Regions from separate parts of the Bradyrhizobium sp. CCGB20 genome, predicted to be linked through region 3. Evidence: riboswitches for the same ligand, from Rfam matches in the RefSeq annotation. Region 3 holds a riboswitch; each other region holds the start of a gene.
What was found. A riboswitch is a leader RNA that binds a small molecule or an ion and turns the genes downstream of it on or off. The one in region 3 is predicted to bind cobalamin.

Region 1 (10,406 bases), 220 kb from region 3:
CCTGGATCGCCGGCATGATGCGCCACGGTTTTCGAGGCGCCGCCGAGATCACCGCGACGCTGGAACACATGGCCGCCTTCGCGCATCTGGCGGGTGCCGTGCCGCCGCATCTGTTCGATCTCTACTATGACGCGACGCTCGGCAACGACGACGTCCGCGCCTTCATGGCCCGCGAAAATCCGGCGGCGCTCGCTGCCATGGAGACCTGCTTCACGCGCCTGCATGAGGCCTCACTCTGGCAAACGCGCCGCAATTCGATCGCGGCTGCGCTGAGGGAGGCGTCATGAGCGCTTCCGCGGTCAAGGGCTGGTGTCCCGGCGCGCTGCGCCCGATGCAATCGGGCGACGGGCTCGTGGTCCGCGTACGCCCCTTCGGTGGGCGGCTCGAAGCCGCGCAGGTCGCCGGGCTTGCCGAGCTCGCCGAACGCTATGGCAATGGTCTGATCGATGTGACGAGCCGCGCCAACCTCCAGATCAGGGGGGTGAGCGAACAGGGCCATCGGCCGCTGCTCGAGGGCCTTGCACGGCTGCAATTGCTCGACCCCGACACGGACGTCGAGGCCCGCCGCAACATCCTGGTGACGCCATTCTGGAATGTTGGCGACGAGACGCAGGCGCTCGCCGCGGAGCTGGAAGAGGCGCTTGCCGACAGCGCGCTCGATCTTCCCACAAAGTTCGGATTCGCCATCGATGACGGAACCTCGCGCGTGCTCGCCGGCGATTCCGCCGATGTGCGCATCGAGCGCGATCGCGGCGGCCGGCTCCTGGTGCGGGCCGATGGCGCGAGGCTCGGCCGCTCTGTCGCACGCGGACAGGCGGTGAGCACGGCGCTGGCGCTCGCGCACTGGTTCATCACATCAGGCGGCGCGAAGGATGGGCGAGGGCGCATGGCGGCCCATGTCGCGGCCGGCGCGGCATTGCCTGGGACATTGAACGGCGACACCGAGCCCGCGCCCGTGATGGCGGCGTCACGGCCCGGGCATTATCCGCAAGGCGCCATGGTCGGCGTCGCGTTTGGGCAGATGCTGCACACCACGCTCCATCAATTCTCCGGCTGCGGCCATGCGCTGCGCATCACGCCATGGCGGATGGTGCTGAGCGAAGGCAAGCGCGAGATGCCGAGCGGGGCGGGCCTCATCACCGAGCCCCACGATCCGGCACTGCGCGTCATCGCCTGCAGCGGTGCGCCGCGTTGCCGCGAGGCGCATGCCGACACGCGCGCGCTGGCAGCCGCCCTTGCACCGCGTATCGCGCTGGACACGCGGCTTCACGTCTCCGGCTGCACCAAGGGCTGCGCGCGGTCCGGCGCATCCGCGGTGACGCTGGTTGCAACCAGTGCCGGATTCGATCTCGTCCGTGACGGCTCGACCCGCGACGAACCGGTTTTGCGCGGATTGAACGGCGCCGACATCGTCAGCGATCCCTCCATCCTGGTCGGGGGGCACTGATGCCGCACACCTACGAGACCGATGGCGCGGCGATCTACCGCCAATCCTTCGCGACCATCCGGACCGAATCGGATCTTGCGCGCTTTTCGCCGGACGAGGAGCCGGTGGTCGTGCGGATGATCCATGCCGCCGGTATGGTCGGCCTGGAGGCGCATATCCGCTTCACGCCCGGAATGGCGACCGCCGCGCGCGCGGCCTTGCAGAAGGGCGCGCCGATCCTGTGCGACGCGCGCATGGTCTCCGAAGGAATTACACGCGCGAGATTGCCGGCGGCCAATGCTGTGATCTGCACGCTCGGCGACGAGACCGTTCCGGCGCTGGCGAAATCCATGCGCAACACGCGCTCTGCCGCGGCGGTGGAGCTGTGGCGGCCGCATCTCGATGGCGCGATCGTCGCGATCGGCAACGCGCCGACTGCACTGTTTCACCTGCTCAACATGCTGGAAGACCAGAACTGTCCGCGGCCTGCGGCGATCATCGGCTGCCCCGTCGGCTTCGTCGGCGCGGCGGAATCCAAGGCGGCACTGATGGCCGATCCGCCTGTGCCGGCGCTGACAGTCGAGGGCCGTCTCGGCGGCTCCGCGATCACGGTCGCCGCCGTGAACGCGCTGGCGAGCCGGAGCGAGTAGCCATGGGACGCATCATCTGCTGCGGTCTCGGCCCCGGCGATCCCGACCTGATGAGCGTGCGCGCGGATCGCACCGTGCGCGGCGCGAAGCACGTCGCCTATTTCCGCAAGAAGGGGCGGCCCGGCCAGGCGCGGCGTATCGTCGAGGGCATGCTGGGTGCCGACGTCACCGAATACCCGATGGAATATCCGGTCACGACGGAGCTCGCCTTCGACAGCGCGGAATACGTCCAGCTGCTGGCCGGCTTCTACGACGAATGGGCGGAGCGGCTGGCGCGGCTTTCGCGCGCGGTCGACGTCGTCGTGCTCTGCGAGGGCGATCCCTATTTCTACGGCTCCTTCATGCATCTGCACACGCGCCTGCAGGGGCGCGTCGAGATCGAGGTGATCGCGGGCATTCCCGGCATGGTCGGCTGCTGGAACGGCGTCGGCCGGCCGATCGCGCTCGGCGACGACGTGACGACAGTGCTGATGGGCACGCTCGCTGAAGACGAGCTCGAACGGCGCATGCGCGATTCCGATGCGCTCGTCATCATGAAGACCGGCCGCAATCTCGCAAAGGTGCGCCGCGCGCTCGCTGCCGCCGGCCGGCTCGACGACGCCTGGCTGGTCGAGCGCGGCACCATGCCGGGCGAGCGCGTGGTGCGGCTCGCCGAGATCGATGCCGCCGATTGTCCTTACTTCGCGATCGTGCTCGTGCACGGCAAGGGCCGGCATCTGGACGCGGGCGAATGACGGGCTCGCTGACCATCGCAGGCCTCGGGCCGGGCAGCGATGCGCTGGTGACGCCCGAGGTCTCTGCCGCGCTTGCCTCTGCGACCGACATTCTGGGCTACGCGCCCTATGTCGCGCGTGTGCCGCCGCGAGCGGGGCTCGCCCTGCACCCATCCGACAATCGCGAGGAGCTGCAGCGCGCGAGCGAGGCCCTGCGGCTCGCGGCCGAAGGCGGGCAGGTCGTCGTCGTTTCCTCCGGCGATCCCGGCGTCTTCGCGATGGCGTCCGCCGTGTTCGAGGCGCTGGAGCAGGCGCCGCAATATCAGGAGCTGCCGATCCGCGTGCTGCCCGGCATCACCGCGATGCTGGCAGCGGCCGCGCGCGCTGGCGCGCCGCTCGGGCATGATTTCTGCGCGATCAATCTCTCCGACAATCTCAAGCCGTGGGCGGTGATCGAGAAGCGGCTGCGGCTTGCCGCGGAAGCCGATTTCTCGATTGCGATGTACAATCCGCGTTCGGCGAGCCGGCCGGAGGGCTTTGGCCGCACACTTGCCGTGTTGAAAGAGGCCGGCTGCGGTGATCGCCTCGTGATTTTCGCGCGCGCGATCAGCACCGCCGACGAGAAGATCGAGACGGTCACGCTGAACGAAGCGACGCCCGAGATGGCCGACATGCGCACGCTGGTGATCGTCGGCAATTCGCAGACGCGCCGCGTCGGCCGCTGGATCTATGCGCCGAGGCAGGTGCGATGACCGAGCCACTGCATGATCTCGGCCACGCTTTCGACCCGCATCCGTTCGGGCAGTCTTGGCCGCGCGATCATGATCACGGGCAGGCGGAGCACGCGGGCCGCGTCGATCTTGGCGCGCGCGCCGTCGCCGCCGGAGTTGCGGGCGACGATCCACGCGATGCCGCGCGCGCGCACCATCTCGAGCTCGCCGTCGAGCGTGAACGGCCCGCGCGATACGATCACGTCAGCCGGGAAGGGCAGCGCGGCTTCGGGCGGATCGACGAAACGCAGCGTGTAGGCGTGCTGTGGCTTGGTCGCGAATGGCGCGATGTGCTGGCGGCCGATGGCGAGGAACACTTTTGCCGGCGCCTCGGGGAGCGCGGCGGCTGCGGCGCTGACATCCGCGACCTCGATCCAGTTGTCTCCGGGCACTTTGGTCCAGGGCGCACGTTCCAGTGCGATCAGCGGCGTCTTGGTTTCTGCACAGGCCTCGACCGCGTGGCGGCTCATCTCGGCCGCGAAGGGATGCGTCGCGTCGATCACATGCGTGATGCCTTCGCCGCGGATGTAATCGGCCAGCCCGCTCACGCCGCCAAAACCGCCGATGCGCGTCGGCAGCGGCTGATCGGAGGGCGTGCGGGTGCGGCCGCCATAGGAATAGACGGCGTCGATGCGCACGCGCGCGATCTCCGCGGCGAGCACGCTCGCATCGGCGGTTCCGCCCAGAATAAGGGCGCGCGGCATGGCTGATCCCTGGCTGACCATCATCGGTATCGGCGAAGATGGCCTTGCCGGGCTGTCGGAAGCAAGCCGAAAGGCACTTGCTAACGCCGAAACCGTCTTTGGCGGTGAACGGCATCTTGCGCTTGCCGGCGTGAGCGGTCGCGGCCGCCCATGGCCGGTGCCGTTCGACGCAGATGTCGTGCTGAGCTGTCGCGGCCGGCCGACGGCGGTGCTCGCCTCCGGCGATCCTTTCTGGTACGGCGCGGGTGCAAGTCTTGCCGAGAAGCTCGACACGGGCGAGTGGGTTGCCCATTCAGCCCCGTCGACCTTCTCGCTCGCCGCCGCGCGGCTGGGCTGGCGTCTCGAAGCCGTTGTCTGTCTCGGGCTTCACGCCGCGCCGTTCGAGCGGCTCGTGCCGCATCTGGCGAATGGCGCGCGCATCATTTGTCTCGTGCGCGACGGGAAAGCCGCCGGTGATCTCGCGAAATGGCTGAGCGCGCGCGGATGGGGGGCTTCGGCATTCTGGACTCTCGCCGCGCTCGGCGGCCCACGCGAAAGCCTCAAGGAGCATTGTGCGGGCCGCTTTGCCGGCGATCTCGCTGGAAACCTGGTCGCAGTGGCGATTGAGGCGAAGGGCGCGCAGGGCATTCCCCGCAGCTCGGGACTTTCAGACGATCTCTTCGTCCATGACGGCCAGATCACCAAGCGGCCGGTGCGCGCGCTCGCGCTCTCGACGCTGGCGCCGCGTTCGGGCGAGCGGCTGTGGGACATTGGCGCCGGCTCGGGTTCGATTTCGATCGAGTGGGCGCTGTGCGGCGGGACGGCGATCGCCATCGAGGCGCGCGAGGATCGCGGGGCGAACATTCGCAGCAATGCAGCGTCGTTCGGACTGGTGCATCGGATCACCGTCATCACAGGGAGGGCGCCCGAAGCTCTCGCTGCGCTGGACCCGCCGGATGCCCTCTTCATCGGCGGCGGTCTCGATAGCGCGATGTTCGACGCGATCTGGTCGCGGCTTGCGCCGGGTGCGCGGCTGGTTGCCCATTCAGTGACGCTGGAGACGGAGGCGCTGCTTGGCGAGCTGCATCAGCGCCACGGCGGCGAGCTGATGCGGGTCGAGATCGCGCATGCCGGGCCGCTCGGCCGCTACCGGTCCTGGGAGGCTGCGCGTCCCGTGGTGCAGTGGAGTGCGGTCCGATGAAGGTCGCCGGGCTCGGATTCAGAAAGGATGTCACGCTAGCTTCGCTGCGTGAGGCGCTGCTGGCGGCCGGTGGTTCCGAAGGCCTTGCGGCGGTCGCGACTGTCAGCGAAAAGGCCGAGGTGGAAGCGTTGAAGCAGCTCGCGCGGGAATGCGGCGTGCCGGTCATGGCTGTCCCGGCCGACATGCTGGCCGGCATCGAGACACCGACGCGGTCGAAGCTCGTCGCGGAAAAATTCGGTACCGGATCAGTCGCTGAAGCCGCGGCGCTCGCTGCGGCTGGTCCGCGCGCGCGATTGATTGCGACGCGGGCGGTCTCGCAGGATCGCACCGCGACGGCGGCGATCGCGGAAGGAGACGGCGCATGACGGTGCACTTCATCGGTGCGGGGCCGGGCGCCCCTGACTTGCTGACGCTGCGTGGCCGCGACCTGATCGCGGTGTGCCCGGTCTGCCTCTATGCCGGCTCGCTGGTCCCTGAGGGCGTGCTGGCGCATTGCCCGCCTGGTGCGCGGATCGTCAATACCGCGTCGCTGTCGCTCGACGGGATCGTGGCGGAGATCGCCGCCGCGCACGCCGAGGGCAAGGATGTTGCTCGCTTGCATTCCGGCGATCTCTCGATCTGGTCAGCAATGGGCGAGCAGCTCCGCCGCCTGCGCGCGCTCGGTATTCCCTATACGGTGACGCCGGGCGTTCCGTCGTTCTCGGCGGCAGCGGCGGCGCTGGAGACTGAACTGACGCTGCCGGGTCTTGCGCAATCCGTGGTGCTGACACGCACACCGGGCCGCGCCAGCGCGATGCCTGAAGGCGAAAAGCTCGCCGCCTTCGCCGCGACCGGCGCGGTGCTTGCGATCCATCTGTCGATCCACCTGCTCGACAACGTCGTCGCCGAGCTGACGCCGCATTACGGCGCGGATTGCCCCGTCGCGATCGTCTGGCGTGCGAGCTGGCCGGAGCAGCGCATCGTCCGCGCCACGCTGGCAACGCTCGATGCCGCCGTCGGTCCCGAGATGGAGCGCACCGCGCTGATCCTGGTCGGCAGGACGCTCGGCGCGGCCGATTTCGACGAGAGCCGTCTCTATGCCGCCGATTACGATCGCCGCTATCGGCCTGTTGGCGCCGAGCCGCGCTTTCCGGAGGCATCGTGATGCCGGCAGGGCTCGTCATCTCCGCGCCTGCCTCCGGCGTCGGCAAGACGACGTTGACGCTGGCGCTCGCGCGCGCCTGGCGCACTCGCGGGTTGAACGTGCAGTGCTTCAAGAGCGGGCCCGACTACATCGATCCCGCCTTCCATGCCGCCGCGACGGGACGTGCTTCCGTCAACGTCGATAGCTGGGCGATGGATCGCGGGACGATCGCGCATCTCGTCAGCCGCGGCACCGATGCCGATGTCGTGCTCGCCGAAGGCTCCATGGGCTTGTTCGACGGCGTTGCCGCGCGCGGCGTCTCCGGCACCGGCGCCACCGCCGATATCGCGGAGATGCTGGGCTGGCCGGTGGTGCTGGTGATCGACCCCTCCGGACAGGCGCAGACGGCCGCCGCAATTGCCGCGGGCCTTCGCGACTATCGCGCGGGTGTGCGCCTTGCCGGCGTCGTGCTCAACCGTGTCGCCAGCCCGCGCCACGAAGACCTGGTGCGGCGCGCGCTCAACGATGCCGGCATCGCCGTGTTCGGCGCGCTGCCACGCCATGCCGAGATCAGCCTGCCGAAGCGGCATCTCGGCCTGGTGCAGGCCGAGGAGCAGGCCGAGATCGGCAAGCTGATCGACGAGGCCGCGCGCTTCGTCGCCGAACATGTCGATCTCGATGCGGTGCTGCGTTCGGCAGCCAGCTGGTCGCCGCAGCCTGCCGCGAATGATCTGAATGTGACACCGCCCGGCCAACGCATTGCGCTGGCCCGCGATGCAGCCTTCTCCTTCGTCTATCCGCATATGCTGGAAGCCTGGCGCGCTGCGGGCGCCGAGATCTCGACATTCTCGCCGCTTGCCGATGAAGCGCCTGACGCGAGCGCCGATGTGTGCTGGCTCCCCGGCGGCTATCCCGAGCTGCATGCCGGGACAATCGCGGCCAATGCGCACTTTCGCAGCGGCCTGCGCGCGTTCGCTGACACACGGCCGGTGCACGGCGAATGCGGAGGCTATATGGTGCTGGGAACCGCTTTGACCGACGCCGACGGCGTTCGCCACGAGATGACCGGCCTGCTTGGCCTCGAGACGAGCTTTGCCAAACGCCGCGTGCATCTGGGATATCGTCTCGCTGCGCTCGCCGCCCCGATGCCGGGGCATCAGGTCGGCGCGCGGCTGCGCGGTCACGAGTTTCACTATTCGACGATCGTCGCGCAGCCGGACACGCCGCTGGCGGTCGTGCACGATGCAACAGGTGCGGTCATCGCCGAAACGGGCTCGCGCCGCGGCCACGCCACGGGCACCTTCTTCCATCTGATCGCGGAGGACCGGTGAGCGGTTTTGTCACTTTCATTTCGGCCGGCCCCGGCGACCCCGAGCTTCTCACGCTCAAGGGCGCCGCGCGGCTGCGGGATGCCGACGTCGTGCTGTATGACGACCTCGCGTCCGGCGCGATCCTCGATCTGGCCCGGCCCGGCGCCAATCTGGTCGCGGTGGGCAAGCGGGCAGGGCGGCCCTCGACCAAGCAGCACCATGTCAACCGCCTGCTGGTCGACTATGCCGCAACCGGCTCGCGCGTCGTGCGGCTGAAGTCCGGCGATGCCGGCATTTTCGGGCGGCTGGAGGAGGAGCTCGACGCGCTGCGCGAGGCCGGCATCGGCTACGAGATCATTCCCGGCGTCACCTCGGCCTGCGTTGCGGCGGCGCAAGCCGGCATTCCGCTGACCCGGCGCCATACCTCGCGCCGGGTGCAGTTCGTGACCGGGGCCGACGTCACCGGCGAACTGCCGCCAAACCTCAACTGGGCGGCGCTGGCCGATCCGGAGGCGACGACCGTCGTCTATATGGGCCGGCGCACTTTTCCGGCGCTTGCCGCAAAATTGATCGAGCACGGCCTCGCCGCGGACACCCCGGCGCTGTTCGCCGAATCCCTCGGCCGTCCGGACGAGCGGCTGATCCGCACCACCGTGACCGAGCTGGCCGAACGGCTTGCGCGAGGCGGCGCAGCCTCGACGGCGGCCGTGATCCTGTTCGGTGCTCTGGCGGGGGATTATCCGTCGTGACGGCGCCGGCCGCCGTTCGCCCCTTGACGCCCGGCTTGCGAAAGGGGCACACATGGGATGCATGGTGCTCGACGCGGCGCAAAGCGCCGGAGCATAATCGGGAATGGGGGTGGGCGGACCCAGTTGCGGCGCCCAAAACCCCAGCCGCCCCCGCGACTGTAAGCGGTGAGGGACTTCGATCAGCCACTGGGCCGCAAGGCTCGGGAAGGCCGGAGAATCCCAGTGAGCCGCGAGCCAGGAGACCGGCCCTGCACGTTTTGAGGCCAAGGCCGTCGGGTGTGACGGCAGGAAGGATCTGAGCCATGCATATCGAACCCGGGGTCGTGACGGGCGCCAAGCTCGTGTTGAGTTACGCAACCGGCATCGCCGCAGGCGGCGTTGCCTTGAAGCTGGCGGTCGAGACCGTGCGCGAGCAGGGCATTGGCTCGTTTGCTGCGCGCACTCTTGTCACCACGGGCCTCGTCTTCGTCTTCTTCGAGATCCTGCCGCACTTCCCGGTCGGCGTCTCCGAGGTGCACTTCATCCTCGGTTCGACCTTGTTCCTGCTGTTCGGCGCCGCGCCCGCGGCCTTCGGCCTCGCGTTCGGCCTGCTGCTCCAGGGCGTGTTCTTCGAGCCGCCGGACTTGCCGCAATATGGCATGAACGTGACGACACTTTTGGTGCCGCTGTTTGCGATCCAGGCGATCGCCTCGCGGATCATTGCGCGCAACACCGCCTATGTCGACTTGAAGTATCGTCAGGCGCTGGCGCTTTCGACGACCTACCAGGCCGGCGTGATCGCCTGGGTGGCGTTCTGGGCGCTCTATGGCTCCGGCTTTGCCATGAGCAACCTCGCAAGCATCGCGACGTTCGCGGCGTCCTACGCGCTGGTCATCGTGATCGAGCCGCTCGCCGATCTTGCCGTGCTGGCCTTGGCGAAGTCGCTGCGCGGCGTCACCGCGCCCGGCCTCGTCACACCGCGCCTGCACAACGCGGCCTGAGAGACCAGGGGCGGCCGTGAGGGCCGCCCCTGATACTCGCGATGCTCACGCTCTCCCTGATAGGCATCGGTTGCGGCGATCCCGAGCAGCTTACGCGCGCCGCGATCGGTGCCATCAACGCGGCCGATCTCGTCCTGATCCCGCGCAAGGGGACCGCGAAATCCGATCTCGCCGATCTCAGGCGCACGATCTGCGCGGATGTGCTGGCAAACGACAAGACCCGCATCGCCGAGTTCGATCTTCCCGTGCGCGACGCGACTGACGCGGACTACCGCAAGGGCGTGGATGATTGGCACGATGCCGTTGCGGCGGCCTGGTCGCAGACGATCGCGGATCATCTGGGAAGCGAAGGCAAGGTTGCGCTGCTGATCTGGGGCGATCCCTCGCTCTATGATTCCTCGCTGCGCATTGCGCGGCGGCTCAATCCCCTGCCTGAGATCGAGGTCGTGCCCGGCATCACCTCGATTCAGGCGCTGTGCGCGGCGCATGCGCTGCCGCTCAACGACATTGGCGAGCCGTTCCTGGTCACGACAGGGCGTCGCCTGCGCGAGGGCGGCTGGCCGGCAGGCGTCGATACCGTGGTTGTGATGCTCGACGGCGGCACGGCGTTCCAGTCGCTCGATCCAGCCGGGCTTTACATCTGGTGGGGCGCCTATCTCGGCATGCCCGATCAGATCGTCATGTCCGGTGTACTCGCCGAGGTCGGTCCGCGCATCGTCGCTGCGCGACAGGATGCGCGCGAGCGGCACGGCTGGATCATGGACAGCTACATTCTCAAGCGCAGGCCGTAAGCGAGGCAGC
Region 2 (10,406 bases), 230 kb from region 3:
AGCGTATCGTCGAATTCGGCTCCTCGATGGGAATTTCGGCGATCTATATGGCGGCCGCGCTGCGCGACACGGGCGGCGGCCGCCTGATCGGGACCGATCTCGAGCCCGGCAAGATCGAGCGCGCCAGCGCCAATGCCGCCGCCGCCGGGCTCGCCGACTTCGTTGAATTCCGGCTCGGCGATGCCCGCGAAACGCTGGCGTCCGGCCTTGGCGAGATCGACATGGTGATGCTCGACGGCGCCTTCACGCTCTATCTGCCCATTCTCAAATTGCTTGAGCCGCATCTGAAGCCCGGAGCAATCATCGTCGGCGAGAACGCGTTCGAGGAGGCCTCCGGCTATATCGACTACATCAGAGATCCCCAAAACGGCTACCTCTCGCTGTCGCTACCGTTCGACCCCGACCGCGGCAACGAACTCACGATCAAGACCTGATCATCGGAGCGCCAAGTCTTGAACGAGCCCGGCCAGTCACCGCCCCTCTCCGAACCATCGCAGGCCCCGCAAGGACGGGTCGCAAAAATGTTGCTGCGCTGGCTGATGCGTCCGGCGCGCGTCACCGCCATCGAGAGACTTTCGCCGCGCTTTCGACTCATCGAGTTAGAGGGCGAGGCCCTCAAGAACGTCGCCTGGACGGCGGGGCAAAAGATCCAGGTCGCGATGGGCGCGGGACTTAGCGCACGCACCTATACGCCGATGTCGTGGAATGCGAGCCGCGGCAAGACGCAACTGCTCGCCTTCGCCCATGGCGATGGCCCGGGCAGTCGTTGGGCGAACGGTTTGCGTGCAGATGATTCCTGCCGGTTCTTCGGCCCACGTCGCTCGCTCGATCTCGCTGGCTTTGAGGCGCCTGTCGTCCTGTTCGGCGACGAGACGTCTTTTGGACTTGCCGCAGCTCTGCGCGACAATTTGCAGGCCGGCGGTGCGCTCCACATGTTCGAAGCCACAGATATTGTGGAGTCGCGGCGGGTACTGGACGCGACCAACCTTGGAGAAGCGCGACTGATCGCACGCAGCGCCGGCGAGGACCATCTCACGACCGTTGAAGCGGAATTGCTGCGCCTCGCTGCAAACGGAGCGCGGTTCGTGCTGACCGGCAAGGCGTCCTCGATCCAGCGTGTCAGCCGCGCGCTGAAGGCCGCGGGCGTTGCATCAGCGCGGATCAAGGCCAAAGCCTATTGGTCACCAGGCAAGACCGGGCTCGATTAAGGCTCATCGCGCTCGGACAAGATGTCGCGCCTCCCGCAAAATGAGACGGGTTGGTAAGTTTTGAGACGAGGCGGCATGACGGTCGCATCGGCCTGCTAACTACGGTCCAGGCGCAGAAAATCGCGACCTGGCGCTCATCCCCGACGTCTCTTGTCCCGGACGATCCCTCGGTTCGCAAAACAAGACACAGTCGGGAGATCCAGTCCGAGATGACACGGTTCGGTCGCAGCAAGATCACAGACATCGCTCAGCAGCAGAGCGAGGGATTTCGTCCTGACCGGAGGTCGCTGCTCGCGCTTGGCGCAGGCGCGGCTCTCGCCGCCACCGGGCTGCGTCCCGCACATGCGCAAGACTATCCCGCCCGGCCAGTCCAGGTGCTCGTGCCCTTTGCCGGCGGCAGCGCCAGCGACGTCATCACACGCATCCTGCTCAATCGCATGTCCACGTCGCTCGGACAGGCTTTCGTGGTCGACAACCGACCCGGCGCCGGCGGCAATATCGGCACCGCGGCCGCGGCGCATGCGGCCCCGGACGGCTACACCTTGCTGATGAGCACTTCCGGCCCGCTGGCTGCGAACAAGTCGCTCTACAAGGAGCTGCCCTACGATCCGGTGAAGGATCTCGCCCCGATCGGCCTGTTCGCGACGATGCCGAATGTCGTCGTGATCAATTCGAAGCTGCCGCCGAAATCGCTGGCCGAGCTGATCGAGTACGCCAAGGCGCATCCGCGGGAGCTGAACTACGGTACCGTCGGCGTCGGCTCGTCGCAGCATTTGTCGGCGGCCTATTTCGAGCAGCTCACGGGCACCGAGCTCACGCACGTTCCCTACCGCAACATCGCCGCATACACGCCGGACTTCATCGCGAGCCAGGTCCCGCTCGGCTTCCAGCTGTTGCCGAACGTCCTCGGCCTGATCAAGAGCGGCGATGCGCGCCCGCTCGCGGTCGCCAGCGACAAGCGCATGACGGCGCTGCCGGATGTGCCGACCGCGTCCGAGGCCGGCCTGAAGAATTACGAGAGCGCGGCCTGGCTTGCGCTGCTTGCGCCGGCGAATACCGATAAGGCCGTTGTCGACAAGCTCTATAAGGCGATGGTCGAAGCCGTGAACGACCCCAAGGTGCGTGCCCTCTTCGTCGAACAGGGCGCCGAGCCGCTGGTAATGGACCCGCAAGGCCTGACGAACTTCATGACGTCAGAAACCACGAAGTGGGCCGGCATCATCAAGAAGATCGGCATCGAGCCGATGTGATCCGTCACATCGGGTCCATGTGACGCTCACACCAGGCTCGACTTGCCGCGGCTGAGCACTTCGCCCGCCCCCTTGTCGCCGACGATCTTGCCCTGCTCGTACACCACGCGGCCCCGCGCGATGGTGGTGACGGGCCAGCCGGTGACGTCAAACCCCTCCCACGGCGTGTAGTCCGCGCCGTGGTGCAGATCGGCCTGTCGGATCGTCTTCTTCAGCTTCGGGTCCCACAGCACGATGTCGGCATCGAAGCCGACGCCGATCGAGCCTTTGCGCGGATAGAGGCCATAGATCCGCGCATGGTTGGTCGCCGTCAGCTCGACGAATTTCTGCAAGCTGATGCGTCCTTTCGAGACGCCCTCCGAGAACAGGATCGGAAGCCGCGTCTCGACGCCGGGAATGCCGTTCGGCACCCAGCGGAACGAGGTGCGTGCATTCGGCGTCAGCTTGCCCTTGGGATCGTCATAGCGGAACGGGCAGTGGTCGGACGAGAAGGTCTGGAACACGCCTGACGTGATGCCCTCCCAGATCGCCTGCTGGCTCTCGGCATCGCGCGGCGGCGGCGAGCAGACATACTTCGCGCCTATCATGTCCATGTTCAGGCCCTTCATGTCGTCGGCCGTCAACGTGATGTATTGCGGACAGGTTTCCGCATGCACCGGCAATCCGCGCTGCTGGGCCCAGCGCACCTGCTCCATCGCCTCGCGCCCCGAGACATGCACGATCATGATGGGAACGCCGATCACCTCCGCATGGCTGATGGCGCGGTGCGTCGCCTCGCGCTCGACGGCCTGGGGCCGCGAGGTGCCATGATAATAAGGCGCGATGTGGCCGTCGCGCTCCAGCCTGGTGGTGAGGAAGCGAATGGCGTCGTAGCCCTCGCAATGGACCATCACCAGCGCCTCCTCGCGGCGCGCGACCTCGAACACCTCGAGCAACTGCTTGTCGCTGAGCACGAGATCGTCATAGGTCATGAACACCTTGAACGAGGTGTAGCCGTCCTTGACGAGGGCCGGCAGCTCCTGCCCGAGCACGACGGCGGTCGGATCCGAGATGATGAGGTGAAACGCCGTGTCGATGTAGCATTCGCCTTCCGCGAGCTTGCGGTAATTCTCGACGCAGGTCCGGAGCGAAGTCCCCTTCTCCTGGAGCGCGAAGGGCAGCACCATGGTGTTGCCGCCGGCCGCCGCCGCGCGCGTTGCCGAGGCAAAATCGTCGGCCATGACCACGTCGGGACCCTGAGCCTGGGAGATATGGACATGGCTGTCGATCCCGCCCGGCAGCGCCAGCAGACCCGTCGCGTCGATCTCGCCCGCCGCGCCCTCGATTCTGTCGGCGATGCTGACGATGCGGCCGCCGCGAATGCCGATATCGGCGCGAAACTCGTCGCTGGCCGTCACTATGGTGCCGCCGCGGATGGCGAGATCGAGTTGCGTCACATGCCTCTCCGTCACTTGATGATCGCTGATGTCTGGAAGATCCGGCCCCACCCGGCAAGGGCCCCGATGTCGCCACCGGCAAGCTCCAACGTCCGCCACAGCGTGACCGCAACCGAATCCAGTACGGCGACGTTCAATTCCTGCTCGAGCGAGGATGCGAGTGCGGCGCCGTCGAGATTGGTGCAGAGGACGACCACGGCATCCGCCCCCTCCGCCGCGACGGCGCGGATCATATCCTCGATCGCTGCAGGCGTGACCTCGCCAAACGAAAAATTGTCGCGCAGGCCGAGATGCCGCTCGGCATGCGGGACGATCCCCTCCTCGGCCCAGACATCGCCGATACGCCGTTGCACGTCGTCCGTATAGGGCGAAACCAAGCCGACACGTCTGGCGCCGATCGTGCGGACGGCATCGATGCAGGCGAGCGTGGAAGTCGTGGCCGGGACACCGGTCCGCGCCGTGATCGCTTCGCAAAGGCTCTTGTCACGGCCGACGCCGAGCCAACTCGCCGACGTTCCGTTCCAGGCGATGGCGTCGACCCTGGCGTCCGCCAGCAGGTCCGCTGCCGGCAGCATCACCGAGGCATCGAACTGGCTCAGCGCCGCGGCATCGAGCGAAATCTCGGTGACGCGGAAGCGCGAGAAATGCGCGGTGACGCCGGCCACGCCATGCAGCATGGAATTTGTGACGGGCTCCAGCACCGAGTTGGACGACGGCGTGATCATGCCGAGCCGCTTGCGCTGAGTTGACATCGATCACGATCGCCCCGTTGGCAGAGCGCACCGCTGCGCCCGTCAGATGATCATCGTCGCCTGCCATCGCCCGCGCAACCCGCAATTTGCATGCCGCATATGATTTGTCCTAGACGCAGCTCAGGCCGCGAAGGTCGATCGCAGGCGCCGCCAGCCGATGACGATGCCGGTGACGGAGAACACCAGCCCGAGCAGGCAGAGCCCGACGACAAGGGCATCACGCAATCGCGGATGCGCCATGAGAACGGGAAAATCCAGCGTGTGAAGCGCGCTGTAGACCCAGCGATAGGCCCGCCGCGAAGCATCCAGCCTTTGCAGCACGCTGCCGTCGGCACTGTCGACGTCGAACCAGACGTCGCCGCAGCGGGCGCGGTAGACGGGGGCACCGGGAACGACGGACTGCGCGGGATAGTCGTCATTGTCGGCGAGAATGGACGGTAAGCCGCAGCCCGTGGCAAGGCGTGCCGTCAATCCCTGAACTTCGTCGGTGCTCAAAAATCGCGTTTGTCCATCGTGGGACGCGTCCCCTGCTCCAATCAAGGTCTGGGAACCGAGCGCGAACCGATCGCGGCGGTAGGCATTGCCGTTGAAGGCGAACCATTCGATCTCCCGGGCCGATGACGATATCGGCCGGCGATCGAGCCACGCCGCGGCCCAATCCGGCGACGCATAGGTCACGCTCGCTTCGGAGGCCGTCAACTGTCCGCGCGAGAACAAGCGCCCATGGTCCATGGAAAACCAGCCGCTGAAAATCCAGGTCAGCACGAAGGCTGTTACTGCGAGACCAGTGAGGTGATGCAGGGCATGCCAGCCGCGATAAGGCGTTGGGAGGCCGCGTCCTCGCATCCTGATCCGGACGATCCCGAGCACCGCGCCCAGCAAGGCTGCGATCAAGGCCAGAAGCGACAGCGTCCAGACGACGCGGTCCCACAGCGCCCAATTGCTGCGCAGGATCGTCGGATAGATCCAGTGCAAGACGCTGCCGGCGAGGTTCCAGCCGCGCTCGCGTCGCGTGCTATCCAGGACGATCTCGCCGGTGAGCGACGAGACATAGAGCTCCGTTCCGGCGGCATCGCCGAGCGAGACGCGAAACAGGGGGCGGTGGCGGTCAAAGCCATTCGGCACGCTCCATTGGTCGTAGTCCGAGAGCGCAGCGATCTCGACCCGTGTGGCGTCGAGCCCGCGTTGGCGGGCATGGCCCCGCGCGATACCGAGTACCACGTCCTCGGACATCACCGATGCGTCCCGTCCGTCGGAAGCATGGATCGCGCGGACACGCGCCCGTCCCGACACGACAAAGACCGGTCCGTCGCTTCGCTGGAACAGGCGAACGCGCGTGGCATCGTCGACCCCGCTCGCGGACACGGCATTGGCGACTGTAATCTTCACGTCCCCGGGATCCACTGGCGCAAGTCCGGAAAACCGCTCCACTTCCGTCAATGACGGAAACGGAACAAAGTGCATCACGATCCCCGTCGCGAACCACATCGCGAACAGCAGGCAGAACGCGATCCCGAGCCAGCGATGCAGCAGGACGATCGCGCCCATCATGCGGTCAGCATCCTACCATTTGAACGCGGCCGAGATCTCGTAGGTGCGCGGCGCGCCCAAAAGGATCTGGTCGGGATAGAACGGATCGCCCCAGATGGCGTAGCGCTTGTCGGTGATGTTGCGCACGCGGAAGGCCAGGCGAGCCTGATCGACCGCATTGAACACCGTTCTGGGGATGTCGACGAAGGCATAGACGTCGGCGACGGTATACGCCTTCATCGTCACGACGTTGGCATCCGTGTTGTAGCGGTCGCCGATATGGCGACCGGTGATGCCGAGCTCCACCGGCCAGGGCGTGAAGAACCGGTACGACGCGCCGGCATTGGCCACGATGCGCGGCACGTTCGGCGGCGTGTTACCGGAGAACGATCCCCCGGCAAAATTGTAGTCGGCATAGCGCGCATCGACATAGGCGATGTTGCCCCAGAGACGCAGCGGCTCGATCGGGCGCACCGCGGCTGCAAGCTCCACACCCTTCGACTCCTGCCGTCCCGCAATGTTGAGCGTCTGGCCGCCGGCTGCCGCATAGACGTTCTTGCGCACGATGTCGTAGGCCGAGAACGACCACTCCGCCCTGTTGTCCCAGAACAGATGCTTGACGCCGGTCTCGTAGGTCCGCGCCGTCGTCAGATCGAGCGGCTGGGTCGGTCCCAGCAGAAAAATGTTGTTGGCGGAGATGTCGGCACCGGTGGCGTACTGGCTGAAGAAGGTCATGCCGGGCACGGCCTCCCAGGTATAACCGATGCGCCCCGTCACCGGTGCCCAGTCCGTTGCAAACGGGAAGCCTGCTTTCACAAGGCCGGCGGAGTCGGTCGAATTGCGGTCAAGCCCGATATGCTCGACGCGCAGGCCGCCGATCAGTGCGAAGGTGCGCGTGAGCTTCAGCCGGTCCTCGAACGAGAGTGCCTCGTTGTCGATGCGGGCGATCTGCTGTTGCGTCGTGAGCAGGCCGTAATAGCCGCGGGCGGGATCGACCAGCGAGACGGAGTCGCCGGGAAAGTTCGCGGCGCCCGGCCTGACAAAGTCGAGGTAGCTTGACGACAGCGTCGTGACCAGCCGATTATCGAAGCCGGCAATATTCGTGTCCCAGGTCAGGTCGGTGATATTGCCGACCAGTCGCTGACTGTGCGCCACATAGAAGCGCTCGCGATCGACCAGGTTCGTACCGGAATTAAACGCCTCAACTTCGTTGTTGAACCACGTGCGCTCCGCACCGTAGCCATAGGCCTGGCTCTTCAACGTCAGGTCAGGCGCGAGCTTCAGCTCGAATCCGCCGCGCAGCCACACTTCCTGAGCGACGTTGCGATTGTCGAGGACGTTGTAATTGGTGTTGAAGGTGCGGTCGTCGATGGTGACCGCGCCGAGATTTGTTTTGTTGTAGTTCGAGATATAATTTCCGGAGACAATCCCCGTCGTCGCATGCGAGCCACTGAAGGCGATCGGCACCAGCGGCGCGCCCCAATAGGCCTTCGAGCGGTCCTCGCGATACTCGATCGCGCCCCAGATCTTGAGGCTGTCGGAGATGCGGTAGTTGAGCTGGCCCGACACGTCGAACGTCTTGGTGTTGGTGTCGTCGGCAAAGCCGTTGAGCGAGGAACGGCTGATATCGAAGCGGTAGTCGAGGCCCTGCACATTGGTGCTGCCGCCGGAGCCGTAGTGCGCGCGAAAAGAATTCAGCGAGTCCCAGGAAAAATCGGCTTCGTTGCGGACCGGTCCCGTATGCGGCGTCTTGGTGACGAAATTGATCGCGCCGCCGGCAGCACCTTCGCCCGACATCACTGAGGCCGGACCTTTCACGAATTCCACGGCTTCGAGATTGGCCGTGTCCGTGATCCGCGATGTCATATTCTGCGGACCGATCTTGATGCCATTGTAGAGCGTGTTGATCTGGCTGTTGGTGAAGCCGCGCATCGAGAACGCCGCGGGCTCGGCCGGATTGTCGCCGGACGTGACGCCGACGGCGCCCTGTGCCGTCTCGGACACGGTGCGATAGCCCTGCTCGCGCATGGTCTCCGACGAGATCACTTCAACGGTTGCGGGGATTTCGTGCACGGTCAGGCCGAGCCGCGAGGCGCTTTCGGCAACCACATTGGTATTGAGCGGCGTCTGCGCCGTCGCGGCAGGCACGACAGGCTTGGACGCGGCCGCCGCGGCAGTGGACCTGCGCGTTGGCGCGCGGCGTGCGCTCTGGGCTTCGCGACTCGCTGGCTTCGCTTGCTTGCGGGGTTGGGCGGGCGACACCTCGACCGGTGGCAGCGGTTCACGGGCCTGCTGCGCCAGGGCGGCGGGCATATCAGCGGATACAAACGAGGTGAGCGCGGCGGAGGCGAGCAGGAAATGGCGCGGTCGTACAAGACGGATGGAAGACACGGTTTGGAACCTCGGTATGACGTCAGTGGCACGTCACAGCGAACCAAGGTCCCATCTTTGGGCTTTCAGCCGTCCGATGAAGCCGAATGTCTGTACTCCCCGACCGACATCTTCGCGTGTGACCACGGCTGACGGCAGGTCTCCTGGCTCGCGGGTCAATACCTTGCGTCGCCTTCCCGGGACCGAGATACCCAGTGGCTCGTGATGCAAGATTCGCCGCTTACAGTTGCGGGGGCAGCCGCGGCATTGGGGACAATTTCCCCGCACCGCATTCCCTTTTCATCCCCTCGCGGGGAAACCGTCGCGAGCATCTAGGATTACGATCCAGACAGAGTCAATGTACAAGCTGCGGCGTTATTGCCACAGCGACCAACTTCCTTGGAGACGAGCATGGAAGGCGAGACCTTCCTCTGGCTGATACGTCATGCGCCCGTCGACGGCATCGCGGGGACCATCCACGCAGCCGACGCGCCGGCCGATCTCGGCGACCGCGCGCAACTGGAGATGCTGCGGCAGAGACTGCCGCGGGATGCTGCGTGCTTTGCGAGCCCGGCACGACGCACGGTTGAGACGGCGCGCGCGCTGGGGCTCGAACCTGTGCGACTGACCGAATTCAGCGAGCAGGATTTTGGCGACTGGACCGGCCGGCGCCATGACGAGCTCGCCGCCACCGGTGGCGAGGCCTATGCGCAGTTCTGGAGTGCGCCGGCGCATGGACGGCCGCCGGGCGGCGAAAGCTTCGAGGATCAGGTCGCGCGCGTCCGGCTGGGTCTGTCGCGGGTCGGAGCCGGATCAGCAGCGCTCGTCGTGCACTCCGGCACGATCCGCGCCGCACTCTGCATCGCACTGGATCTGACACCCCAAGCGGCCCTGCGCTTCGTGATCGACCCGCTGTCGCTGACCCGGATCGATCGGCTCGCGACCGGCTGGCGCGTCGTCTTCGTCAATCAGCGCGCGGCTTGAGCCGGATCAGCCAGGGCGATCCGGCACATTGGCCTGCGCGAAGGTCGCCATGCCGTTGTGCAGGCTGCACGCGAGCCGCACCAGCGGCAGCGCGATGGCCGCCCCCGATCCTTCGCCGAGCCTGAGATCGAGGCTGATCAGCGGCTGCACATTCAGGGCACGCAGCACCAGCCGGTGCCCCTGCTCCGCCGATTGATGCGACGGCAGCAGGAACGGCTGGCACGACGGGTTCAGCCGCACGGCCGCAAGCGCTGCCACCGATACGATGAAGCCGTCGATCAGCACGGGGATGCGGCGCTGCGCGGCCGCAATGATGGCACCGCAGATCGCCGCAATCTCGAGGCCGCCGACGGCGCACAGGATCTTTTCGGGCGGAGCACTTGCGATGCCATGATGCGCGATCGCAGCGTCGATCACGCGCGCCTTGTGCGCGCGGCCGGCCGCGTCGACGCCGGTACCGCTGCCCGCGACCTCCTCGGCACTCATGCCGAGCAGGCTCGCCGCAATCGCCGCCGCCGTCGTGGTATTGCCGATGCCCATCTCGCCGAAGATCAGGAGATCGGGCTGATGGGCCTCCGCGCGCGCGACGGCGCGCTGGCCGGCTTCGAAGGCGAATGCCAGCTCCGCAGCGGTGAGTGCAGCTTCCACGCTGAAATCGCGCGTGCCGCTGCGCGGCTTGTCGATGACGATTCCCGCCATCGCCTCCTGCGCCAGCGTGCCGGCGTCGACGATTTCCAGGCTGGAGCCAAGGTCACGCGCCAGCACCGAGATCGCGGCGCCGCCCGAGGCAAAGTTCGCCATCATCGCGATGGTCACTTCCTGCGGATAGGCCGACACGCCCTGCGCGACGATGCCGTGGTCGCCGGCGAAGACGAT
Region 3 (10,406 bases):
GGCTCAGAATCGACAAATGCGCCGAGAGCGTGTTCTGGGGGACTTCCAGCAGGCGCGCGAGATCGCCCGCTGCAAGTCCATCAGGCTCGTGTCTCACCAGCGTCCGGAATGCCTCCAGACGGGTCGGCTGCGACAGCGCGGCGAGCGCAAGGACGGCCTCTTCGGTTTCCATATATCCAGACTTATGGAATTATGGAGGGGGCGTCAATCCGGAATCCGAAGAAGTGCGGCCGGCTGCATCCATATTTCGAATATACTAGAAATACGGTTTGACATTCGGGTTGAAGAGGCTGCACCATGCCCCCATGAAGATCGCCGACGCAGCAGCACGTCTGGAAGCCCTGGGCAATCAGACCCGGCTCCAGATTTATCGCGCCTTGGTCCGGGCAGGGCGCTCGGGCATGCCCGTCGGCCGCCTGCAGGACAAGCTGAAGATCCCGCCGTCAACGCTGTCGCATCACATCAAGACACTGGTCTCAGTTGGGCTCGTCAGTCAGGTCCGGGAATCCACGACGCTGGTTTGCCATGCGAACTTCGATGCCATGCGGGGCCTGGTCGACTTCCTGGCGGCAGAGTGTTGTGCGGACGAAGTCGGATGCAAGGATGCTCAGACCGCGGCTTGATCTTTTCGACCTCAATTATTCGATGATTCTAGAAAGATGGGAGAAGCCGAATGAGCGACAACAGGACGGTAGCCATCATCGGGGCGGGGCCTGTCGGTCTCGCAGCGGCCGCCCATGTGCTCGAGCGCGGCATGTCGCCCATCGTGATCGAGGCCGGACCCGAAGCCGGGCACGCGATGCGTCAATGGCAGCACGTCCAGCTCTTCTCGCCGTGGCAGTACAACGTCGACAAGGCTGCCACGCGTCTGCTCGCACCGACCGGTTGGAATTCGCCTGACCCACAGTCCTATCCGACCGGCGGTGAGCTGCTCGAGCGCTACCTCGATCCGCTGGCCACGCGCACGCCGCTGCGCGAGACGATCCGGACGTCCAGCCGCGTCACCGCCATCAGCCGCGCTGGCTTCGACAAGGCAAAGACGAAGGGCAGGGAGCGGGCGCCGTTCGAAATCCGCTATCAGAACGGCAGGGGTCCCGAGGTGCTGCGCGCCGATGCCGTCATCGACGCATCAGGCACGTGGTTCTCTCCCAACCCCGCCGGCGGCAACGGCTTGCCCGCAATCGGCGAGCGCGAGCACACGGACCGCATCGCCTATGGCATGCCGGATGTGCGAGGTGCCGAGCGTGCCAGATATTCCGGCAAGACCGTGGCCGTGCTCGGGGCCGGTCACTCGGCGGTGGGTACGCTGATCGATCTCGTGCAGCTCGCCGCCGAGGTGCCCGGCACGCAAGCCATCTGGCTACTGCGTGGCACCGATCCCGCAAAAGCCTTCGGCGGCGGTCGCAATGACAAGCTTGCCGCCCGCGGCGAGTTGGGCTCCGCCTTCGCCGCGCTCGTGGCCGCCGGCAAGATCAAGGTGGAGACCGGTTTCGGCGTCACTCACGTCTCGGACACCGAAGGCCGCCTCAAGGTTTCGGCGGGCGCCTGTTGCGGTGCGCGGAGCGTGGTTGCCGACGAGCTTGTCGTCTCGACCGGCTTTCGTCCCGATCTTTCGTTCCTGTCCGAGCTGCGGCTTCGGCTCGATCCGGCGATCGAGGCGCCGGTCGCGCTTGCGCCGCTCATCGATCCCAACGAGCACAGCTGCGGGACGGTCCGCCCTCACGGCGCGCGCGAGCTCGCGCACGACGAGCCGGGCTTCTATCTCGCCGGCATGAAATCCTACGGCCGCGCGCCGACCTTCCTGATGATGACCGGATACGAGCAGGTCCGCTCCATCGTCGCCGATATCGCGGGCGACAAGGAGGCTGCGGCACGGGTCGAGCTCGATCTGCCGGAGACTGGCGTGTGCACACGCGGCGGCGTCGAGTCAGGGGCCGCAACGGGATGCTGCGGCGGTCCAGCAAAGGAGGAGGCCTCGGCTTGCTGCGCCGCCGATGAATCGGCGAAGAAGGCCGGTGCTGCGGGATGCGGTTGTTCATGACGCAAGTGCAGCCAACATCGACGCCCCTCCAGGTGGGAGAACAAAATTCATAAGCTGAGCGGCAGGTCTCTGATTGCGGTGATGTGCATCGGCCAGGTCGGCAATCTGCTGCCGCATGTGACGTTGTCCGCAAATCTGGCGCAGCATCTCATGCCGGCGTGGGGCCTCTCCGCCGCCGAAGGCGGCTTGATGGCGAGCGGTTACGCGTTCGGCTACATGCTCGCGGTGCCGGTGTTGACGACATTGACCGACCGGATCGATGCCCGGCTCGTCCTGCTCTGGGGCTCGATCGTCAGTGGCCTCGCCACTGCAGCGTTCGGCATCTTCGCGCAAGGGTTCTGGTCGGGGACTGCGATCTGGTCGCTGGCAGGCCTCGGATTTGCCGGCGCCTACATGCCCGGCCTGAAGGCGCTGACCGACCGGCTTCCCTCAGGCGACACCTCGCGGGCCGTCACGCTGTACACGTCGAGCTTCTCGGTCGGCGTCGGCCTCTCGTTCCTGGTGGCACAGATCATCGCCGACAAATGGGGATGGCGAAGCGCATTCCTCGTCACGGGGTTCGGGCCGATCGCAATGGTCATCGCGTGCCTTCTGATGCACGAGCGGCGGCCCGCGCCGAAGGCTGGGCGCCTGCTCAACTTCGCGCCCGTTTTCGCCAACCGCGAGGCGCTCGGTTACATCTTCGGTTACGGCGCCCATTGCTTCGAACTCTATGGCATCCGCACCTGGCTGGTCGGGTTCTGGACCTTCGTTGTTGCGCATCAAGGTGCGCCGTCCTGGATGACGCCGGTTCTGATGAGCTTCTGCTTCGCAGTCATCTCGATGCCCGCCAGTATCCTCGGCAACGAAGCCGCGCTGAAATTCGGGCGACATCGGGCGATCACGGTTGTGATGATTGCATCGGCTTGCGTTGCACTGGTCATCGGGCTCAACGCGACGGCTCCGGCATGGGTACTCGCACTGCTTCTGCTCCTTTATGGCCTGACGGTGCCGGCCGATTCCGGCGCGTTGACTGCCGGCATGTCCGCAGCGGCCGTGCCCGAGCACCGTGGCGCAACTCTGGCCTTGCACTCCACCGTTGGCTTTGGCCTGTCGGCCGTTGGTGCCTGGGGCACGGGCGCCGCGCTCGACATGGCAGGCGGCCCGCAGCACGCGAACGGCTGGCTGCTGGCGTTCATCGTCCTTGCGGCCGGGATAGCGCTGGGGCCCTTGGCGCTGCTCTGGGCACGCGGGAGCGGGCGACGGAGCTGAGGAACTCAAGAGATGGCTTGTCGGGTGGCCAGGCGAGGCAGCCTCGGTCATGAATGCCTTGGCATGCGTGCCGCTCGAGCGACGACGGCAACGCGAAAAGCTGGCGCGAAGCCGTGCCGCGTCACCTCTCCCCGCTACGGCTGCGGAGGATAGCGGTCAAACGCCGGCAGCTCGTGCGCATGTTCCATCCAGCGAAGACGTTCGGCGACCTGGATGTGCATCGTCGCCGGTACGGCATCGGGATCGTCGTAGGTCGCGCTCTGGACGTCGATGACCCCGGGGAGCATGTTGGCATTGACGTAGAACAGGCCGGTTCCGCAATTGCCGCAAAAGTGCCGCCGGCCGTGTTCGGAGGAGGTGTAGACCCTGGGCTCGCCCGTCGTCACCTTGACGGCATCATCCGCGTACATCGTCCAGCCGACGACCGGAGCGCCGGCGTGCAGTCTGCAGTCGCGGCAGTGACACAGCGCATGCACGATCGCCTCACCCTCGACCTGATAACGGATTGCGCCACAGTGACAGCCGCCGGTGATGGTGCTCATGCGTTGCTCCCGATTGAAGGCCGGTTTCGGCGATCGATAACTCTCGAGACTTGCTGCTTCAACGGCGTAATCGATGTGCGATTGCGTCCTACTGTCGCGTGACAACTGCTGCCATCACAGTCGTGGTGATTGCATTCGGTCCATCACCACCTGAATGAAGCCGCGACCTCGTAGCTGCGCGGCGCGCCCAGGATGATCTGATCGGTATAGCCGGGATCGCCCCATGCCGCGTAGAGCTTGTTCGTCAGGTTCTTCACGCGAAAGCTGATCCGGGTCCGGTCGACGCCCGGGAAGTAGGCTTTTGGGATATCGACGAACGCGAACGCGTCGAAGATCGTGTAGGCGTTCATCGTGACCAGATTGTCCTGGAAGTTGAAGCGGTCGCCGACGTGACGGACGAGGCCGCCGATCTCCACCGGCAGTTTCGTGTCGAAGCGGTAGGACGCCCCCGCATTGGCGACGAAGTTCGGAACGTTGGGCGGCGTCTTGCCCGAATAGGATTGGAAGTCGCCATTGCCGTCGACATAGTTGAAGTCGATGAAGCGCGACTGCACGAAGGCGACGTTGCCCCAGAGCTTCAGGCCGCCGACCGGGTTGACCGCCGCGGCGATCTCGACCCCCTTGGAGGCGATCTTGCCCGCGACGTTGAAGACGATGCCGCTTTCGGGGACGTAGACGTTCTTGCGCTCGATGTCGAAGGCCGAGAACGTGGCCTCCGCGCGCTTGTCGGCCGATTGCAGCTTCACGCCGGTCTCGTAGGTGCGCGACGTCGTCAGCAGCAGTGGCACCTGCGGTGCGAGGATGAAGATGTTGGCGACCGTCGGGTCCGCCGCCGTCGCGTACTGGCTGTACAGCATGACGCCCGGGGTGACCTCCCAGGTATAGCCGACCCGGCCGGTGACCGGGTTGAACGTCTTCGAGAACGGATAGCCGCGGTCGGTGCGCAACACGCCGTCCGGCGAGAAGCGCGTGCGCGACAGCTCGATGTCCTCGAAGCGGATGCCGCCGATCAGTGCGAAGCTCGAGGTCAGCTTCAGCCGGTCCTCGAACGCGAGCGAGGCGGAGTTGAGGTGCGTGTAGATCTTCTCGTCGCTGCGTGGCCCGTAAAGCCCGCGGTCCGGATTGATCAGGTCGACCGTGTCCGAGAAGAACAGGGTGTCCTGCGAGACGTTGAACTGCGAGCTGCTGGCCATGACGGTGGCGACGAAACGGTTGTCCATCCCACTGAAGTTGGAATTGACGGTGAGGTCGGTGATGTTGCCGTAGAGCCGCTGCGCGTGATCCAGCGCCAGCCGCTCGCGATAGACGTTGTTCGGCCCGGAATCGTCAAACGAGTTGATCTCGTTGTTGAACCAGTGCCGGTGCGCATCATAGCCGTAGACCTGGCTCCGCAGCGAGACGTTGTTGGTGATGTCCCACTGGAAGCCGCTGCGCAGCCAGAGCTCGCTGGCGCCGCTGTGATTGTCGAGCACGTTGTAGGTGGTGGTGAGCGTGCGCGCGTCCACGGTGACGGGGTTGAGCGTCCCGGTGTGGCCGTTGAGATAGTAGTTGGTCCACTGGCCCGAGACGATGCCCGATGTCGGCACGATGCCCGGCGCGTTGGCGGGCACCAGCGGCGTGCCCCAGTAGAAGCGGTCCTTGTCCTGCCTGTATTCGGCCGCGCCCCAGATCTTCAAGCTCTCGTTGACGCGGTAGTTCAGCTGTCCCGAGACGTTGCTGAGCTTCGCATAGGTGTCGTCGATGAAGCTCTTGTCGTTGGAATGGCTGATGTCGAAGCGGTAGTCGAGGCCGTTGACGAGCGTGCTGCCGCCCGATCCGTATCCGGCGCGATAGCCGTTGAAGGAGTCGTAGGACGCGAACGCGTCGTTGACGACAGGCCCGGTGTGCGGCGCCTTGGTCACGTAGTTGACGGCGCCGCCGGTCGCGCCAAGGCCGGCGATCAGCGAGTCAGGCCCCTTGATGATCTCCACCTGCTGCAGATTGGCGGTGTCCATGGGGCGGCCGGTCATGGTCGACGGCCCGATCGAAATGCCGTTGTAGAGGGTGGAAATCTGGTCGCCGGAAAAGCCGCGCATCGAGAAGATGGCGGGTGCGCCGGGCGCATCGCCGCCGGTCACGCCGACCGCCGCCTTGGCCGCGTCAGTGGTGGTCCTGATGCCGAGGAGCCGCATGGTCTGCTGGTCGATGACCTCGACGGTCGCCGGCGTTTCCCGTGCCGTGATCCCGAGCCGGGAGCCGACCTCGGTGACGGCGGCCGTGTTGAGCGGCGTCTGCACCTGATCGCTCGGAGACTGGGTTGCCGGAACGGCGACGGCTGAGGCGGCGCGATTGCGCCCCGTGGCCCGGCGCGCGGTCCGCGACCTCTGATTGCCGGGGCTGACAGCAGGAGCCGGCCTGGGTGTGGCCGGAGAGACGGTCACCGGGTCGATCTCGCGGGAGGCGTTATCGCGGGCCGCGGCCTGCGCCACCGCGACGGAGGACAGCGATGTCGAGAGCAGCAAGGCGAGCACGGCAGGCATGGCCTGCGAGACGCTGATCCGGACACGCCAATACCCCGGCGCAATGCCGGCATCGAAATGAAGATTTTGCACAACAACGCTCTGCGGCGACGCAAACAGACCGTCACCGCGGTTGCCTTAGTCATCTGCCTTCGCCCCAGGCGGCAGATGCACCGGCTACTTCAAGACATCGGGGCACCCCGCCCAATGCGTTCGCGCGTGACTCATGGCTGGCAGCAGGTTTCCTGGCTCGCGGGTCATCGCCTTCGACCGCCTTCCCAGAGGCCCAAGCGGGGCTCCAGTGGTTCGTTTGGTCGTCGGCTATCCGCCTACAGTTGCGGGGGCAGCCGCGGAATTGCCCACCGATGTGGACGCACCGCATTCCCTTAAGTAGCCCTTGCGGACACTACCGATCACGAAACTGGCATCCGGCGATGAGCCCGTCAACATCCGCCGGGCCTCTTCGGCTGGCTGGTGCTGCGATGGCGGCATTGTGTTGCTGTTTTGCCCGAGCTGTCGCCTGGTCGCAGCTCCAGCGCCCGGCCACTTCCGGTCTACGCGGGTGAGCCGCGGCTGTCAGGAAGGCGCCTGTGCGCCGCAACCGGTCTACCTCCGCTTGTCCGCGGCCCCGAACTCGCCTTCGACAGCCTTCATTTGAATGATGACGAGACAGTTGAACGCGACCACTCTTCGTCAAAAGGTCTGAATGAGGTCGGGAGAGATGAGCACTTGTCCGGCATGTGGCAATGCATCAACTGCCAAATTATTCGAAGTGACCGCAGATCAGGCCTCTCGATCCTTCGTCAATCCGCGCCAGTATCCGGATCGCTTTCGAAAATTAACACACCACCTGTCGGTTCTCTGGGGGCGCGACACCTGCGATATCCGCAAATGCGCAGATTGCGGATTCGGTTTTGCAGATCCCTTCGTCGCGGGGGGCGCGGAGTTTTATAACCTGGCCGCGCCGCACCCTTCCTATCCAGCCATGAAATGGGAGTATGCAAGGACAATCGAAGAGCTGAACGGCCTCGGCACCGCCGGAAAAACTGCGATCGATGTGGGGGCGGGGTTCGGGTATTTTCTCGATCACATCAAGGACAGATTCTTTCACGCGTCCGATATTTACGCGGTCGACTACAACGAAACGGCGCAACAGGCATTGCGATCGAAAGGCTACAAGACCTTTTCGGTCGACTTTCGAGAGGAGGGCTTCGCCCCCATGAAGGAGGCCTTCGACGTCATCTTCATGTTTCAGGTGTTCGAGCACATGGACCGGGTAGATGACGTCTTCGCTCGATTGAAATACCTCCTCAAGGCGAAAGGCTCTGTCTTCATCGCCGTGCCGAACGAAATCCGAACGAACTACATGGAGTGCCATGGGTCGCTCATAGACATGCCGCCGAACCACATTGGTCGCTGGACGAAGGAAGCGTTTGATGCCGTATGTCGGCGACATGGCCTGCAATTGACCATCTGCGAGCGGGAACCATTCAACCTCCTGAAGTTCCTCAAGGAGGACATCGTAGACAGCTTTTTGCGAAGGGCCGAGAAGCCGGGCAGCGTCTGCGAGTTCGTGCGCGGCCTGCCGCGGGGCAGGGCGCAGCGGATCGGGCAAGCTGTGCTCGCGCTTGCGCTTTCACCAACACGTTGGCCGGCATGGGCCTACGCGCTCAGGCACTCATCGACGCTGGGGAGCGCGCTCTGGGTGATGATCGACAAAGGCCTGTGACGCTAGCGCGCTGGCGTGCGAACGAGACTGTCGACGATGCCGGAGCCCTCGGCGACGAGGTCCTGACCGCTCATCCAGATATCGCGGCCCGAGATTTTCCTGCGCATGCTGGCAAGCCAGACGGCGTTGACGCCGCGAATGCCGATATCGTTACGGAATAACTCGTCGGTGGCTTGGGTCTCGATGATCTTGACGGTCTGCGAGAGGAGGGTTTTCTCGGCATCGCCGAGCTCCTTTCGCTTCATGTTTTCCTCTGCGCTGCTGGTCAGGCTGGCCTGGTGAAACATGAAGTAGGAGTCGGGATCGGCCATGCGCGTCGTGCCGGCGAGAAAAATCGGAACGCACATCGAAGCGCAGACACCGGCTTTCTGGACGAGCGTATCGATCGCGCGATCACGCGCACGGATCGCGGCGACGACCTTGCGCCCATGCTGGATCGAGCCGCCCGGCGAGTTCAGGATGAGGACGAGCCGGCGCCGATCGTCCTTGTAACGATCGAGGGCAGCGGCGATACGTTCGCTCATCGGCTCCTGCACGGGCCCGCTCCAGCCGAGCACGATGCGGTCCTGCTCTTCGCTGATGGACAAGGTCTGTCGCGAGGCCACGTCTCCGGAGCCGGAGGACGGCTGGAAAAAGATCCAATAGAGCAAGGCGCAGCAGGCGCCACCGAGAATGATGAACCGCGACACGGCCTACCTGCTCAATCCTGACATGGCGTGACCTGCGGAGTGCCGCGAATAAATCCCGGGATGCTCTTGGCGGACATCACGGACTGAACGAATTGGCCGCTCTCCAGAACAGGAACATCCCGAGCATGGTGAACAGGGCCAGTATTCCCGCCGAGAAGATGAACGACAGCGTACGGTTCCGGAGCTTCGTTTCCGCCGCGTAGAAGATCGAGACCGCGTTGCGGTCGATCGTCGAGCGCACCGGAGCGAGAGCCTCTCCGCCGCCGCTCGCAAAAAACATCAGGAAACGATGGGTGCTGGGCGGATCATCGGGCCTTGCGACCGATTTGATCTTGGCGCTGCAGAACGTGACCACGAAGTTCGTTCGCTCGCACTTCCCCTCCGTGGCGCGCAAATCATACGCCGGTTGCCACGTTCCGGCCAGGCGATGGTCGCGCAGGATGTCCGGACCATAGCTCGCGACAAGTCCGTAGAGCATGGCGCCGCAGGCAACGAGCATGATGAGCCAGCGAAACGGGTGGCCGGTCGCCTCGGCCGTCTCGGTGGCGACCTGGCCATGTGCGACGGCGATGTCGGTGTTGAAAGCCGGTGCAGCGGCAGCAAATCCGGATTGACGCTTGCCGAACGACATTGGGATCACTCCTGACAAGTCGCCGGCAACCTAAGGGCGATCCCCGTAAGATTTGGCTAAGACGCATCGGCGAATTCTCGTGATTCAGACATCGTTAAGCACGAGGCGGCGCGAGCCCGGTCGCGACGCGCGGATATGCCGGCGACATGAAAAAACCCGCGGCGGATTGCTCCGCGCGGGTGTGACTAGGGCGTCGCCTGGCGGAGCAGACCTACTGTCGGGCCGCTCTGCTGGCTCCCGGGATTTGTCCGCCGAACTTTGACGAGCCGGTTCCGCTGACGCTGGTCGGACCGCCCGCCGTCCCGTTCGGGTCGGAGCGGGCCGCCGTTCGGCCGGGGCCATGCATCATGTTCATCGAGTTGGACCAGCCGTGATGGTGATGGCGTTTGACGCTGTGCGCCGAGGCAGAACCGGTCGAGCAGGCCAGCAGAAGCGCTAAAGCAAGGGTTGATGTTTTCATCTGCGTTTCCTCCAGTTGAAGAAACTGCGGAGACGAGCGACTGTTCCAACCGCTTGGCAGCGTCGCTTCCCGACAGAATCTGCAACGTCGGTTGTCCACACCCACGACACGCAGTATCGAATTGCAGATCCGACCTACTAGCGATCGATAATTTGCCAACGCGGTCGCGCGTCGCTTTCATGTCGTGCATGGGGACGAAATCACGAGAGGTCATCTGGGGCGGCCGGATCATGGGCGCGGAGATTTCCGCCAGGCATGCCCGCGAGGAGGCGAAGAAGGCCGTCCGTGAGGCCGATCGGGCCGAAGCCGAAGCTTGGTCGGTCCGCATGGAAGGGTACGGCGGTCCCTCGCAGCCGTCTCCGACCATCGCGCAATGTCTCAACGGCGGCATGGGCTGGCTCGAGGTCGAGTGCAACAGGTGCAAGTCGCGTGCGAGCCTGCCGCTCGATGCGATCCGCCGTCCGCGCGATACGCCAATCTGGAAGCTCGAAGCGTCGCTCAAGTGCCGGTCATGCCGCAAGGGACGTTCCGCACCGCCTGTTCACATGATCAAGCTGACCGCGAC

Region 1: another riboswitch for cobalamin. It lies ahead of NLM15_RS15240 (energy-coupling factor ABC transporter permease); the one in region 3 lies ahead of NLM15_RS14295 (TonB-dependent receptor domain-containing protein).
Region 2: another riboswitch for cobalamin. It lies ahead of NLM15_RS15260 (TonB-dependent receptor domain-containing protein); the one in region 3 lies ahead of NLM15_RS14295 (TonB-dependent receptor domain-containing protein).

The regions. Positions count from the first base shown of each region.
Region 1 covers NZ_JANADN010000001.1:3,313,846-3,324,251, forward strand. Annotated here, with positions in the region: gene cobN (cobaltochelatase subunit CobN) at 1-287, shown strand, start outside; gene cobG (precorrin-3B synthase) at 284-1,447, shown strand; gene NLM15_RS15195 (precorrin-8X methylmutase) at 1,447-2,076, shown strand; gene NLM15_RS15200 (precorrin-2 C(20)-methyltransferase) at 2,079-2,810, shown strand; gene cobJ (precorrin-3B C(17)-methyltransferase) at 2,807-3,541, shown strand; gene NLM15_RS15210 (cobalt-precorrin-6A reductase) at 3,517-4,263, opposite strand; gene cbiE (precorrin-6y C5,15-methyltransferase (decarboxylating) subunit CbiE) at 4,262-5,443, shown strand; gene NLM15_RS15220 (cobalamin biosynthesis protein) at 5,440-5,808, shown strand; gene cobM (precorrin-4 C(11)-methyltransferase) at 5,805-6,587, shown strand; gene NLM15_RS15230 (cobyrinate a,c-diamide synthase) at 6,587-7,897, shown strand; gene cobA (uroporphyrinogen-III C-methyltransferase) at 7,894-8,625, shown strand; cobalamin riboswitch at 8,671-8,891, shown strand; gene NLM15_RS15240 (energy-coupling factor ABC transporter permease) at 8,928-9,605, shown strand; gene cobF (precorrin-6A synthase (deacetylating)) at 9,647-10,396, shown strand.
Region 2 covers NZ_JANADN010000001.1:3,324,435-3,334,840, reverse strand. Annotated here, with positions in the region: gene NLM15_RS15290 (O-methyltransferase) at 1-434, shown strand, start outside; gene NLM15_RS15285 (siderophore-interacting protein) at 522-1,208, shown strand; gene NLM15_RS15280 (tripartite tricarboxylate transporter substrate binding protein) at 1,418-2,458, shown strand; gene hydA (dihydropyrimidinase) at 2,485-3,894, opposite strand; gene NLM15_RS15270 (aspartate/glutamate racemase family protein) at 3,906-4,646, opposite strand; gene NLM15_RS15265 (PepSY domain-containing protein) at 4,767-6,197, opposite strand; gene NLM15_RS15260 (TonB-dependent receptor domain-containing protein) at 6,210-8,567, opposite strand; cobalamin riboswitch at 8,683-8,885, opposite strand; gene NLM15_RS15255 (histidine phosphatase family protein) at 8,958-9,530, shown strand; gene cobT (nicotinate-nucleotide--dimethylbenzimidazole phosphoribosyltransferase) at 9,537-10,406, opposite strand, start outside.
Region 3 covers NZ_JANADN010000001.1:3,092,433-3,102,838, forward strand. Annotated here, with positions in the region: gene NLM15_RS14270 (helix-turn-helix transcriptional regulator) at 1-172, opposite strand, end outside; gene NLM15_RS14275 (helix-turn-helix transcriptional regulator) at 306-623, shown strand; gene NLM15_RS14280 (NAD(P)-binding domain-containing protein) at 674-2,041, shown strand; gene NLM15_RS14285 (MFS transporter) at 2,123-3,292, shown strand; gene NLM15_RS14290 (GFA family protein) at 3,427-3,834, opposite strand; gene NLM15_RS14295 (TonB-dependent receptor domain-containing protein) at 3,978-6,353, opposite strand; cobalamin riboswitch at 6,550-6,758, opposite strand; gene NLM15_RS14300 (bifunctional 2-polyprenyl-6-hydroxyphenol methylase/3-demethylubiquinol 3-O-methyltransferase UbiG) at 7,054-8,061, shown strand; gene NLM15_RS14305 (ATP-dependent Clp protease proteolytic subunit) at 8,064-8,750, opposite strand; gene NLM15_RS14310 (hypothetical protein) at 8,827-9,381, opposite strand; gene NLM15_RS14315 (hypothetical protein) at 10,030-10,406, shown strand, end outside.